Regions from separate parts of the Streptomyces sp. NPDC020996 genome, predicted to be linked through region 1. Evidence: riboswitches for the same ligand, from Rfam matches in the RefSeq annotation. Region 1 holds a riboswitch; each other region holds the start of a gene.
The links. Region 1 has a riboswitch for S-adenosylmethionine ahead of thrC (threonine synthase). Riboswitches for the same ligand answer to the same signal wherever they lie in the genome.

Region 1 (4,242 bases):
GCCGCGCTCGAGGCCGCGCCGCGCCTCCTCGTCGAACGCGATGATCTTGGCCATGTGAAGTGGTCCCTCCAGGACTGGGGGTGATTCCTTCGGACCGCGCCCGCGCCCGCGACGGACGGCTCGCCTGCCTCGTGGTTCCTTGCCCCACCCGGCCTGCGGGCCTCACCGACCCGGTCCTTCGTTGTCACTCTCACCTTCAGAGTGCTAACGCCAATGATTAGCACTCGACCCCTCCGAGTGCAAGACGCGCCCGCGGAGCGGGCTCGTTGGGGGGTGGCGGTCGGGTGACGGGCGGGAGCAAGACGCGCCCGCGTTGCGGGCGGGGGCTTCCTCGCCCGCGAACGTGCGTGCGGGCAGGACGAAGGGCCCGTACCCCGGGAGGTACGGGCCCTTCGACGGAAGACGTCGCTGCGGTTCGGTCGGTCGCGCGTATCAGGCGGTGACGCGCACCATGTCGGCCTGCGGGCCCTTCTGGCCCTGCGAGATCTCGAACTCCACCCGCTGGCCCTCTTCCAGGGTGCGGTACCCGTCCATCTGGATGGCGCTGTAGTGGACGAAAACATCCGCACCACCGTCGACCGCGATGAAGCCGTACCCCTTCTCCGCGTTGAACCACTTGACGGTGCCCTGAGCCATGCCTAACTCCCCTATTACTGGCCCTTGCACGGACCCGCACTTCGCGGATCCGGGTCAGACCTCACCCCCCACGGATTGGGGGCGTGCGCCGGAACGCGTCGACCGCGGCCGAATGTATCTGCCCAACTGCCGTCTGCAACAGGTCAGTCGGACGAGAATTCCGGACGGAAGGGGTCCGGAATGTAGTAAGAATTCCCCCGAATTCAGGGCAAGTCGGGCCGCACATAAAGAGCGAATGGCGCAAAAGACTCGCACACTTTGGCTATTTCTCGACGCATCGGAGCGGGCACTGATCGCGTCCGGCGCGCGGAGCCGGGGGTGGGTTCCCCAACTGTACCGCGCTCAACCATACAGAATTGCCCCCTCCGCTTCTCTCACGGAGGGGGCAATCGGTCAGAACTCTGCGTCACCGTCGTTACCGGCGGTAAACGAACGGCCAGGTCAGCCGCCCGCGACGGCCGGGATGATGGAGACGCCGGCCCCGTCGGGGGTGACGGTCTCCAGGCCCTGCTCGAAGCGGACGTCGTCGTCGTTGACGTAGACGTTGACGAAGCGGCGCAGCTTGCCCTGGTCGTCCAGGACGCGGGCGGCGATGCCCGTGTGGTTCTTCTCCAGATCCGCGATGACCTCGGCGAGGGTCGCGCCCTCGGCGGGGACCTCGGCCTGACCGCCGGTGTAGGTGCGCAGGATGGTGGGGATGCGAACGGTCACGCTCATGCGGTTTGACCTCCAGTGACTACAAGACTACTTTGCGTTTCGGCCGCCGGGCCGGCGGTTTCGGCCTGTGGAGCCGGCGTAAGACCTCGGCTTGGGTCCGGCCCGGGGGCGGTCGGCCGGGAAGCAGGAAGCCCAGCGGGTGACCACTGGACTCCCCGGGACACCGAGGAGGAGGTCAAGCGAGGCCGGCCTCTCGGAACGACTCAAGGTTGGGGCGGATGGTCGCGGTGAGGCCGGTGCCGGCCACCGCGTCCAGCGTCTTCAGGCCGTCGCCGGTGTTGAGGACGACGGTGGTCTTCGTGGGGTCGAGGACGCCGTTGTCGATCAGCTTCTTCGTCACGCCGACCGTCACGCCGCCCGCCGTCTCGGCGAAGATGCCCTCGGTCCGGGCGAGCAGCTTGATCGCGTCGACGACCTGCTCGTCGGTGACGTCCTCCACGGCGCCGCCGGTGCGGCGGGCGATGTCGAGGACGTAGGGGCCGTCGGCCGGGTTGCCGATGGCGAGGGACTTGGCGATGGTGTCCGGCTTCTGCGGGCGGACCACGTCGTGGCCGGCCTTGAAGGCGGTGGACACCGGCGAGCAGCCCAGCGCCTGCGCGCCGAAGATCTTGTACGGCTTGTCCTCGACGAGCCCGAGCTTGATCAGCTCCTGGAGGCCCTTGTCGACCTTGGTGAGCTGCGAGCCGGAGGCGATGGGGATGACGATCTGGTCCGGCAGCCGCCAGCCGAGCTGCTCGCACACCTCGTACGCCAGGGTCTTGGACCCTTCCGCGTAGTACGGCCGCAGGTTGACGTTGACGAAGCCCCAGCCCTCGCCGGCCGGGTCGCCGATGAGCTCGGAGCAGAAGCGGTTGACGTCGTCGTAGTTGCCCTCGATGCCGACGAGGTCGCCGCCGTAGATGGCGGCCATGACGACCTTGCCCTGCTCCAGGTCGTGCGGGATGAACACGCAGGAACGGAGGCCGGCGCGGGCGGCCGCGGCGCCGACGGCGCCGGCCAGGTTGCCGGTGGAGGAGCAGGAGAGGGTGGTGAAGCCGAAGGCGCGGGCGGCCTCCAGGGCCTGGGCGACCACACGGTCCTTGAAGGAGTGCGTCGGGTTGCCGGAGTCGTCCTTCACATACAGCCCGCCGGTCACGCCGAGCTCGCGGGCGAGGTTGTCGGCCTTGACGAGCTTGGTCCAGCCCGGGTTCAGGTTGGGCTTGTCGGCCACGTCCGCGGGGACGGGCAGCAGCGGCGCGTAACGCCAGATGTTCGCGGGTCCCGCCTCGATGCGCCTGCGGAGCTCCTCGGTGTCGTAGGCCGAGAAGTCGTACGCGATCTCCAGCGGGCCGAAACACTCCTCGCAGGCGAAGACCGGTCCGAGGGGGACGCGGTGGCCGCATTCGCGACAGGACAGAGCCGCGGCGGGGCCGAGGTCTACGGTGGAGTCCGTGGTGCTTGCAACAGTCTGCACAGCCATGTGAGGCGAGGCCCTTTCTCCTCATCTTCCTCACGACGCATCTCGCCGTGAGACGGATTTGGCACCTTCCCTAGCCGGGAGCCTCGCGCGGCGATCAACGGTGATCGGTACGAGAACCGGCTGGAGGGTTGCCGGGGCTTCATCGGGCCGTGTCCCTCTGCCCCTCTGGATGAGCGGTATTCGGTTGTGAGCGCGTGGCGACCCCCGACATGCGATGGTCATCAGCGTTGTTCAAGACTGTAACCGAAGGCCAGGACAGTTGAGATAGCCGTCCGAACCGCGAGATGGATCACAGGGTCCGCTCGCCGAGAGAACGCAGAGGAGCCGCGCACTGTGCTGAACGAAGTCGAGCGCTGGCTGGAAACCCGCTCCTGGTCCGTGACCGACCGGCCGCTGCACATGGTCCTGGCTGCCAAGCAGCGCACGGGCCAGTCGGTCAGTGTCGTGCTGCCCGCGCTCAACGAGGAGGGGACGGTCGGCGACATCGTCGCGGTCATCCGTCACGACCTCATGCAGCAGGTCCCGCTCGTCGACGAGATCGTCGTCGTCGACTCCGGGTCCACCGACCGCACGTCCCAGGTCGCCGCGGCGGCGGGCGCGCGGGTGGTCCACCGCGACGACATCCTGCCGCGCATACCCGCCGTCCCCGGCAAGGGGGAGGTGCTGTGGCGCTCCCTGCTCGTCACGAGCGGGGACATCGTCTGCTTCATCGACGCCGACCTGAAGGAGTTCTCCTCCGACTTCGTCTCCGGGATCGTGGGCCCGCTGCTCACCGACCCCGGGGTCGATCTGGTCAAGGCGATGTACGACCGTCCGCTCGGCGGCGCGGCGGGCCAGGGCGGCCGGGTCACCGAGCTGATGGCGCGCCCGCTGCTGAACATGCACTGGCCGCAGCTGGCCGGGTTCGTGCAGCCGCTCGGCGGCGAGTACGCCGCCCGCCGCAGCCTGCTGGAGCAGTTGCCCTTCCCGGTCGGCTACGGGGTGGAGCTGGGCATGCTGGTCGACGCCCTGCACCTGGTGGGCCTGGACGCCCTCGCCCAGGTCGACGTGGGCGTGCGCAAGCACCGGCACCAGGACGGGCAGGCGCTCGGCCGGATGGCCGCCGCGATCTACCGCACCGCCCAGCTCCGTCTGGCCCGCGGCCACCTCATCCGGCCCGCGCTCACCCAGTTCGAACGCGGCGAGGACGGTTTCGAGCCGCGCACCTACTCCGTGGACACGGAGGAACGGCCGCCGATGGCGGAACTGGCGGAGTACCAGACCCGCAAGGTGGCGTGAGCGCTCCGCTGGTGGTGCGGCGGCATGCCGTGCCGTGCCGCGGCATGCCGGCGGGCGTCTGCCGCGCCGTCGTGGCCGGTCGCGCAGTTCCCCGCGCCCCTACGGAGCGCTGCCAGGCCGCCACGAAGGTGCCACCGACCCTGCCGCGCCGC
Region 2 (4,242 bases), on a different contig from region 1:
GCCCGGCACCGCCTTCCGGGGCCGGATCGGCAGGGACGCCCGCAGCGGTCACTACGCCGTCCCGCTCCGCTACCGCCTGTACCTGTCGACCGCGTGTCCCGACGGCCTGCGCATCGCCGTCACCCACACCCTGCTCGGCCTGGACGCCGTCTGCCCGGTCACCGTCCTGCCCGCCGTCCCCGACCTGCCCGACGGCGGCTACCACGCCCTGCGCCCGCTGTACGACGCCAGCGCCCACCGCTACGGCGGCCCCGCCGTCGCACCCGTGCTCGGCGACGACTGGTCCGGGCGCATCGTCAGCACCCACGCCCCCGACATCATGCGCGACCTCGCCCGCGGCTTCGGCGCCGGCCGCCCCTCACCGTACCCCCGCGGCGCGGAGTCGGAGATCGAGGCCGTCGAGCGGATGTGCGCGCACGGCATCGAACGCGCCGCGCAGCGGGCCGGCGCCGCGGACACCGGGCCGGACGAACGCGCCGCCGCACTGGAGGAGTTGCTCACCACGCTGGGCGCCCTGGAGCGGTGGCTCGACGGGCGCACGTACCTGATCCGCGATCAGGTCACCGCCGCCGACGTCGAGTTGTGGTCCGCGCTGGTGCTGCTCGACACGGTGCACCGCAACCACCTGGACGCCTCCGCCGTCCACCGCGTCGCCGCCCACCCCGCCCTGTGGGCCTACGCCCGCCGCCTGACCGCCCACCCCGCCTTCGGACCGCACCTCGACCTGGACGGCATCGCCCGCCGCCACCACGCCCGCTGCCGGGGCCTGGAGGACGCCGGAGCCGCCGTCCGGATCCTGGACTGGGCCGCCCACACCCCCTGACCGTTCCACCTGGTGGACCGGTGTTGACATCGGCCGGGCCGAGCGCATTGACTTGCGGCTCACAACGGTCATGAGCGTCAGCGCCAAGCCCTGGCTCGCTGACCGGCAACCCTCGCTCAGCGGTGGGGTGCCCCAGGTGACGACCGGACCGGATGACGTTTTTCGGTAAGCGCGAGGCCCGCAGGGCCGGAACAGTGACGGTGACGAGATGTACGCAGCTTTCAGGACGGTGACACGCCGTCCCCTGAGCTGCGTACCGCCGTGCGCGAAGCCGCTCGTCGCCGACCGCGCCGTCGATCTGCTGCGCGTCAGCAGCGCACTGTGTACCGCACCGGGCCGCGCCCGCTGCCACGGCTGACCACCAGCACCGGCAGACTCGGCCCCCAGGCCGGCCACCGGCCTGAGCGGCCCGCGCATCCCTGACGAACACCGCCCGCCCGGTGTGCCGTTGTCCTTTCCGCCCCCGGTCCGTACGCCCGCGCGTATGCGCCGCTCGCCGTCGCGGCACACGCCGTCACGGTCCGGGGGTGTCCGACCCAGCCGGAGCCCTCCATGAGTGAACTCCCAGGCGCCGTGTCCCTCGCCGGGGCACCGCCCGCCGACACACCGTCAAAGACCCTGTCCGCACAGCGCGTCCAGCCGCTGCGGCGGCCCGGACGCTGGATCGCCACCGCGGTCGTCCTGGTCCTCGTGGCCCAGTTCGTGCACGGTCTGGCGACCAACCCCTTCTACCAGTGGGACCGCTTCGGCTACTGGTTCCTTCGGCCGACCATCCTCGACGGGCTCCTCATCACCCTCGAAGTCACCGCCTACAGCGCCGTGCTGGGCCTGCTCGGCGGCATCCTCCTCGCCCTGGCCCGCCTCTCGAAGTCCCCGGTGCTGCGCGCGGTCAGCTGGACCTACGTCTGGGCGCTGCGCTCCATCCCGCTGATCGTGGTGCTGCTGTTCCTCTACAACTTCAGCGCCCTGTACCAGACGTTGAGCCTCGGCGTCCCCTTCGGGCCCGCCTTCTTCACCTTCGACGAGTCCCGGCTCGCCACCGACATGGTGGTCGCCGTCGTCGGCCTCAGCCTCAACGAGGCGGCCTACGCCGCCGAGGTCGTCCGCGGCGGCCTCCTCTCCGTCGACCAGGGCCAGCACGAGGCCGCCGCGGCGCTCGGCCTGCCCAAGAGCTACCAGTTCACCAGGATCGTCCTCCCGCAGGCGCTGCGGTCGATCGTCCCGAACTACGTCAACCAGCTCATCGGCCTGATCAAGGGCACCTCGCTGGTCTTCTACGTGTCCCTGCTCGACCTGTTCGGCTCCGCGCAGACGATGGGCAGCACCTACCCCGGCGACATCGTGCCGCTGCTGCTGGTGGTCACCGTCTGGTACCTGATCCTGACCAGCCTGGTGTCCGTCGCCCAGTTCTACGTCGAGCGGTACTACGCCCGGGGCGCCACCCGCTCCCTGCCGCCGACGCCGCTGCAGAAGCTCCGCACCGGCCTGCGCGACCTGCGGGACCGTGCGCGCAGGGAGGCCGCCGTATGACCGCCGAGACCCTCAGCACCCGGCCCGCCGCGGTCGAGGTGCACGACGTGCACAAGTGGTACGGCGCCCACCGCGTCCTGGACGGCATCGACCTGACCGTGCGCCCCGGCGAGGTCACCGTGATCCTCGGCCCGTCCGGCTCCGGCAAGTCGACCCTGCTGCGGGTGATGAACCACCTGGAGAAGCCGGAGATCGGCCACGTCAGCGTGGGCGGCGAGCTGATCGGCGTACGCCGGCACGGCGAGCGGCTGAGGGAGCTGAGCGAGCGGACCATCCTCGCCCAGCGCAGCCGCATCGGCTTCGTCTTCCAGAACTTCAACCTCTTCCCGCACCTGACCGTGCTGGACAACGTGGCCGCCGCCCCCGTCGCCACCGGCCGGCTCGCCAAGGCCGAGGCACGGGAACTCGCCCGCGAACTGCTCGGCAGGGTCGGCCTCGCCGACCGGACCGGCGCCTACCCGCGCCAGCTGTCCGGCGGCCAGCAGCAGCGCGTGGCCATCGCCCGCGCGCTCGCCCTGCGCCCCGGCGTCATCCTCTTCGACGAACCCACCTCCGCCCTCGACCCCGAACTCGTCGGCGAAGTCCTCGCCGTCATCGAGGACCTGGCGAGCAGCGGAACCACGCTCGTCATCGTCACCCACGAGATCGGCTTCGCCCGCCGGATCGCCGACCGGATCGTCTTCCTCGACGAAGGCCGGGTCGTCGAGCAGGGCCCGCCCGCCGAGGTCCTGGACAACCCCCGGCACGAGCGGACCCGGGACTTCCTGAGCAAGGTCCTCTGAACCGGCCGCCCCCCAGACCACCACCCCCGTAGCACAGGCACCACCAGCAACACCCTCACCGAACGACAAGGAACAGCCATGCCTTCCCACCTCTCCCGACGTCACCTGCTGCGCGGCCTCACGGCGGCCACCGCCGTCACCGCCCTCGCCGCCGGGCTCGCCGCCTGCGGCGGCGACAGTGACGCGGCCACCGGCACCGGCAGCACCGCCGCCGGGTCCGTGACCGTGGGACGGCTGTCCAACGGCGCCGCGAAGGAGACCACTCTCAAGGTCGCCGAGGTGAAGTCCATCAGCGCCGAACTGCCCGCCTCCGTCCGCAAGTCCGGCAAGCTCGTCATCGGCGTCGGCGCGCTGCCGTCCGGCTTCCCGCCGCTGGCGTACGTCGGCAGCGACCAGAAGTCCCTCACCGGCGCCGAGCCCGACCTCGGCCGCCTCGTCGCCGCGGTCCTCGGCCTGAAGCCCGAACTGAAGAACTCCACCTGGGAGAACCTCTTCGTCGGCATCGACAGCGGCAAGGTCGACGTCGCCTTCTCCAACGTCACCGACACCGAGGAACGCAAGAAGAAGTACGAGTTCGCCTCCTACCGGCAGGACAACCTCGCCTTCGAGGTGCCCGAGAAGAGCAATTGGAACTTCGACGGCGACTACCGCAGCCTGGCCGGCCTCACCGTGGCCGTCGGCTCCGGCACCAACCAGGAGAAGATCCTGCTGGAGTGGAAGAAGAAGCTGGAGAGCGAGGGCAAGAAGCTCACCGTCAAGTACTTCCAGGACAGCAACAGCACCTACCTGGCCCTGGGCAGCGGCAAGATCGACGCCTACTTCGGCCCCAACCCCGGCATCGCCTACCACATCACCCAGGTCGCCAAGACGCCCCAGCCGACCCGCAACGCGGGCAAGTTCTCCGGCGCGGGCGCCGACCTGCAGGGCCTGATCGCGGCCACCGCCAAGAAGGACAGCGGCCTGGCGAAGCCCCTCGCCGACGCGATCAACCACCTCATCGACAGCGGCCAGTACGCCAAGTGGCTGGCCGCCTGGAACCTCTCCAACGAGGCGGTCGCCAAGTCCCTGGTCAACCCGCCGGGACTGCCGCTGGACAACTCCTGACCG
Region 3 (4,242 bases), on a different contig from region 1:
TGGTCTCGGTCAGCACGGCCCCGCCGAGGAGCCCGGCGACCTGGAGTCCCAGGACGGTGACGACGGGGATCAGCGCGGGCCGGGTGGCGTGGCGGGTGACCAGGCGCAGCGGCGCCACTCCCCGGGAGCGAGCGGCCTCGACGTACTCGGTGGAGAGCGTCCCGATCAGGTTCGTGCGCACCAGCCGGAGCAGCACGCCGGCCACGAGCAGGCCCAGTGCCAGTCCGGGCAGTACGGCGTGCCGGAGCACGTCCGCGATCGCCGTCCCGTCGCCGCTGCGCACGGCGTCGATCAGATACACGCCGGTCGTGCTCGTCTGATCCTGCAGGAAGAGCTGTACGCCGGTGCTCGCCCGGCCCGACGAGGGCAGCCAGCCGAGCCGGATCGCGAAGACCAGCTTCAGCAGCAGACCCACGAAGAACACGGGCGTGGCGTAGGTCAGGATCGCGAACAGGCGCAGGACCGCGTCCGGCGCCCGGTCGCGGCGGGAGGCCGCCACCATGCCCAGCGGGACGCCGATGACCGAAGCCACCAGGAGTGCGTAGCAGGCGAGTTCGACGGTCGCCGCGCCGTACGTGCCGAGCACGTGCGTCACCGGCTGGTTGTCGGTGACCGTGCGGCCGAAGTCGCCGGTGGCCAGCGAGCGCAGGTAGTCCAGGTACTGGGTGAACAACGGCCGGTCGTAGCCCGCCTGGTGGAGCTTGGCCTGGAGCTGGTCCGGGGTGAGGCGGTCGCCGAAGGCGGCGGTGATCGGGTCGCCGGTCAGCCGCATCAGGAAGAAGACCAGACTGACCAGGATCAGCACGGTGGGGATGATGAGGAGGAAGCGGACCGCCAGGTAGCGGGCGAACCCGTACCCGGCGGCGCCGTCGGCCGGGGTGGCGACGGCGCCGGGGGTCTCCTGCGTCAGGGTGCTCACTTCTTCGAGAGCCCGGCCCAGCGGAACTGGTACGTCGCGTCCAGCTCGTCCGGCACGCCGCTGACGCCGGTGCGGGTGACGATGGCGGTGGAGCCCTGCAGCAGCGGCAGCAGCGGCACCTGGGCGGCGGCCTTGTCCTGTGCCTGCTTCAGCAGTTCGGTCCGCTCGGCGGCGTCCGTCTCGGTCTCCTCCTTCTTGATCAGCGTGCGCACGGCGGGGTCGTCGTAGCCGTTGGCGACCCAGCTGTTGGCCGAGTAGAAGGGCGAGAGGTAGTTGTCGGCGTCGAGGTAGTCGGCGTACCAGCCGAGCTGGTAGAGCGGGTAGAGATGCTTGACGCGGTCCTTGCCGTACTGGGTCCACTCGGTGGACTGCAGGTTCACCTTGAACAGCCCGGTCGCTTCGAGCTGCGTCTTGATCAGCGCGTACTCGTCGGCCGACGACGAGCCGTAGTGGTCGCTGTTGTACTGGAGGTTGAGGGTGACCGGTGTGCTGACCTTCGCCGCCTTCAGCCGGGCCGCCGCGGCGGCCTTGTCGGGGCCGCCCTTCTTGTCGCCGTAGAGCGACTTGAAGGACGGGGTGGCACCGGTCAGTCCGTCCGGGACGGAGCTGTACAGCGGCTGGTAGGTGTTCTTGTAGACCTGCTGGGCGAGTTGGGACCGGTCGACGGAGTCCGCGACCGCCTGGCGGACGGCGAGCGCCTTCTTCGCGTCGGCGTTCTTGGTCTTGGTGCCGTAGGGCTGGGCGGCCAGGTCGAAGACGATGTAGCGGATTCCGTTGCCGGAACCGGTGTGGACCTTGACGCCCTTCTGCTTGGCGAGGTCGTCCAGGTCGGTCGTGGTCAGCGTGCGGTAGACGGCGTCGATGGTGCCCTGCTGGACGTCGAGCTTCAGATTGCCGGCGTCGGTGTAGTACTTCAGCCGGACGTTCTTGGTCTTCGGCGTGCCCAACTGGCCCTGGTACTCGGCGTTGGCGGTGAAGGACACCAGCGAGTTCTTGTCGTAGCTCTGGATGCCGTACGGCCCGTTCCACGGCTTGGCCGTGACGATCGACTTGTCGTCGAGGATCTTGTCCGCGGGGAACACCTGCTCGTCCACGATGTAGCCGGCGGCCGTGGACAGCACCTGCGGGAACAGCGTGTCGTCGGCCGACTTGAGGGTGAAGACGACGGTGGCCGGGTCCGGGGCGGCGACCGAGGAGAGGTTGTACAGCAGCGACGACGGTCCGTTCTCGTCGGCGATCTTCAGATTCCGGTCGAAGCTGAACTTGACGTCAGACGAAGTGAGTTCGTGGCCGTTGGCGAACTTCAGGCCCTTCTTGAGCGTGACGGTGTACTCCTTGGGTCCCGTCAGCTCGATTCCGGTGGCCAGATCCGGGGAGACCTCCGCGGAGCCGTTCTTCTGGCTGAGCAGGGTCGCGAAGACCTCGCTCTCGACGGTGCCGGAGCCCGCGTCCCACGAGCCGGCCGGGTCGAGGCTGGTGACCTGGTCGGTCGTACCGACGGTGATCGCCGCGGCGGAGCTCGCGGTGCTGCCGTCCTTGCTGCTGGTGCAGCCGGTCAGCGCCACCAGGAACGCCGTGCCGAGGGATATCGCGCCGAGGCCGGACCGGAGGGATCTGTCCGGTGTCGGGCCGTTGTGCAGTGCCATCAGGAATCTCTGCTTCCGTATCGGGGGTGCGCAGGCAGCCGTGACGCAGGGCTGTGCCGTGGCGTGCCGGTCACGTGGGAAAGGGAGAAAGGAGGTGGAGAGGGTCAAACGGGCGGGTGGCAGGTCTGCCGGCCCGAGGAGGGGTGGATCAGCCCGTACACAGACAGCTGGACACCAGCAGCAGATCGACATGAAGCCGGGAGCACAGCATCAAGGCTCCAGCCATGCCGTCCTCCCGGGTTCTGGCCCGCCTCGGGGCCGAGTGAGCGCACTTGCAGAATGAGAAAATCCGCCGAGCCTTCACCTGGGGCACCCCACTGCGTCGAGGGTTGCCGTCCGGCCAGCCAGGGCTTGATCACCGGAACTCGTAGCTCGCGCTCACCGTAGATCGGCAGTTCTTCCGGCGTCAAGACGGGCCCTGACCCTGGATCAGGTCCGGGGCCGACTGACGTCCAGGCGCTCCACGGCCTCCGGGTCAGGCAGGCAGGACGAACGGAGGGTGTGCCCCGTTGAGGAAGTAGTCGCCGACGTCGCGGAGCCGCTGGGCGGCAGGCTCGTACAAGGTGTGGGTCCTCGCATTGCGCCAGAAGCGGTCGAAGCCCAGCCGCGCGGAAGCGGAGCGGGAGCCGATGACGTCGAGGGCGCGGGTGGTGGATTCCTGCGCGGCTCTGGAAGCGGCGGCTTCGGCCATGGTCACGAGGACCGAGATGTCAGCGTACTCGTCGTAGGTGAGGTCCTCGCCGCGTGCCAGGCCGCCGTGCACGGCTTCCACCGCTTGACCGGTGAGTGCGGAGGCGGCACGGGTGAGGACGGTGAGCTCTCCGTAGGCGGTCAGCGCGTACGGATCCTCAGGAGAGCCGCCCGGCCGGGCAGGATGCCAGGACGAACGGCCCGCCCTGGTGTACTCACGGGCCTCGGCGAGCACTCCCTCGGCAATGCCGAGAAGGAGTTGGACGGACAGGAGGCGTCCGATCGGTGATGTGAGAGCGGCCTGGGGTGACAGCACGTCGTCGTCTGCGGACAGGGAGCCGAGTACGTCGTGGGCGGCGATCGGCACGGCGTCGAACTCCACGCTGCCGCCGGCCGCGAGCCGCTGGCCGAAGGTGTCCGCGTCGCCGTAGATCCGCACGCGGCGATGGGCGGGATCGGCGACGACGACGAGCGGTTCGCCGGTGTCGGCCCGCTCGGCCCGCACGGCGAGGCGGTCGGCGACCAGGACCCCGGTGGTGTAGCTCTGCCGACCGTCAAGTACGTAGCCCCTGCCTTTCCTGGTCAGGGTCAGAGGCAGTTCCTGCGGGGCGAGACCGCCGCCCCAGCACCACTGCTGCGTCGCCGACTGTTGTTCGATCCGGGTGGCGGCGGCGGGCTGGGCGAAGAACCGGGCGCTCCATGACAGGAAGTAGTGACAGCCGAGCAGTTGCCCGATGGCGCCGTCGGCGGCGACGATCTCCCGGACGACGGCGTACGCCGTCGTCCAGTCCGCGCCGCCTCCCCCGGACTCGGCCGGCACGAGAAGCGTCAGCAGCCCGGCTTCACGCAGCCGGGACACCTCGTCGAACGGGGCTTTGCCCGCGTGCTCCCTGGCCGCCGCGTCCGTGGTCAGGTCCTCCGCCGTCTCGCGAGCCACGTGCAGCCAGTGCGCACGGCCGGGCCCGGTCCGGTCGGACTTCCCGGCGG

Region 2: it holds a riboswitch for S-adenosylmethionine, as region 1 does, so the genes downstream of both, AB0G63_RS11335 (amino acid ABC transporter permease) here and thrC (threonine synthase) in region 1, are expected to answer to the same signal.
Region 3: it holds a riboswitch for S-adenosylmethionine, as region 1 does, so the genes downstream of both, AB0G63_RS01565 (ABC transporter substrate-binding protein) here and thrC (threonine synthase) in region 1, are expected to answer to the same signal.

The regions. Positions count from the first base shown of each region.
Region 1 covers NZ_JBFADM010000004.1:180,462-184,703, forward strand. Annotated here, with positions in the region: gene groL (chaperonin GroEL) at 1-54, opposite strand, end outside; gene AB0G63_RS04880 (cold-shock protein) at 433-636, opposite strand; gene AB0G63_RS04885 (MoaD/ThiS family protein) at 1,078-1,353, opposite strand; gene thrC (threonine synthase) at 1,529-2,812, opposite strand; SAM riboswitch class I at 2,831-2,988, opposite strand; gene AB0G63_RS04895 (glucosyl-3-phosphoglycerate synthase) at 3,146-4,090, shown strand.
Region 2 covers NZ_JBFADM010000011.1:151,567-155,808, forward strand. Annotated here, with positions in the region: gene AB0G63_RS11330 (glutathione S-transferase C-terminal domain-containing protein) at 1-823, shown strand, start outside; SAM riboswitch class IV at 890-1,001, shown strand; gene AB0G63_RS11335 (amino acid ABC transporter permease) at 1,376-2,353, shown strand; gene AB0G63_RS11340 (amino acid ABC transporter ATP-binding protein) at 2,350-3,135, shown strand; gene AB0G63_RS11345 (ABC transporter substrate-binding protein) at 3,214-4,239, shown strand.
Region 3 covers NZ_JBFADM010000002.1:44,731-48,972, forward strand. Annotated here, with positions in the region: gene AB0G63_RS01560 (ABC transporter permease) at 1-919, opposite strand, end outside; gene AB0G63_RS01565 (ABC transporter substrate-binding protein) at 916-2,565, opposite strand; SAM riboswitch class IV at 2,829-2,938, opposite strand; gene AB0G63_RS01570 (acyl-CoA dehydrogenase family protein) at 3,041-4,242, opposite strand, start outside.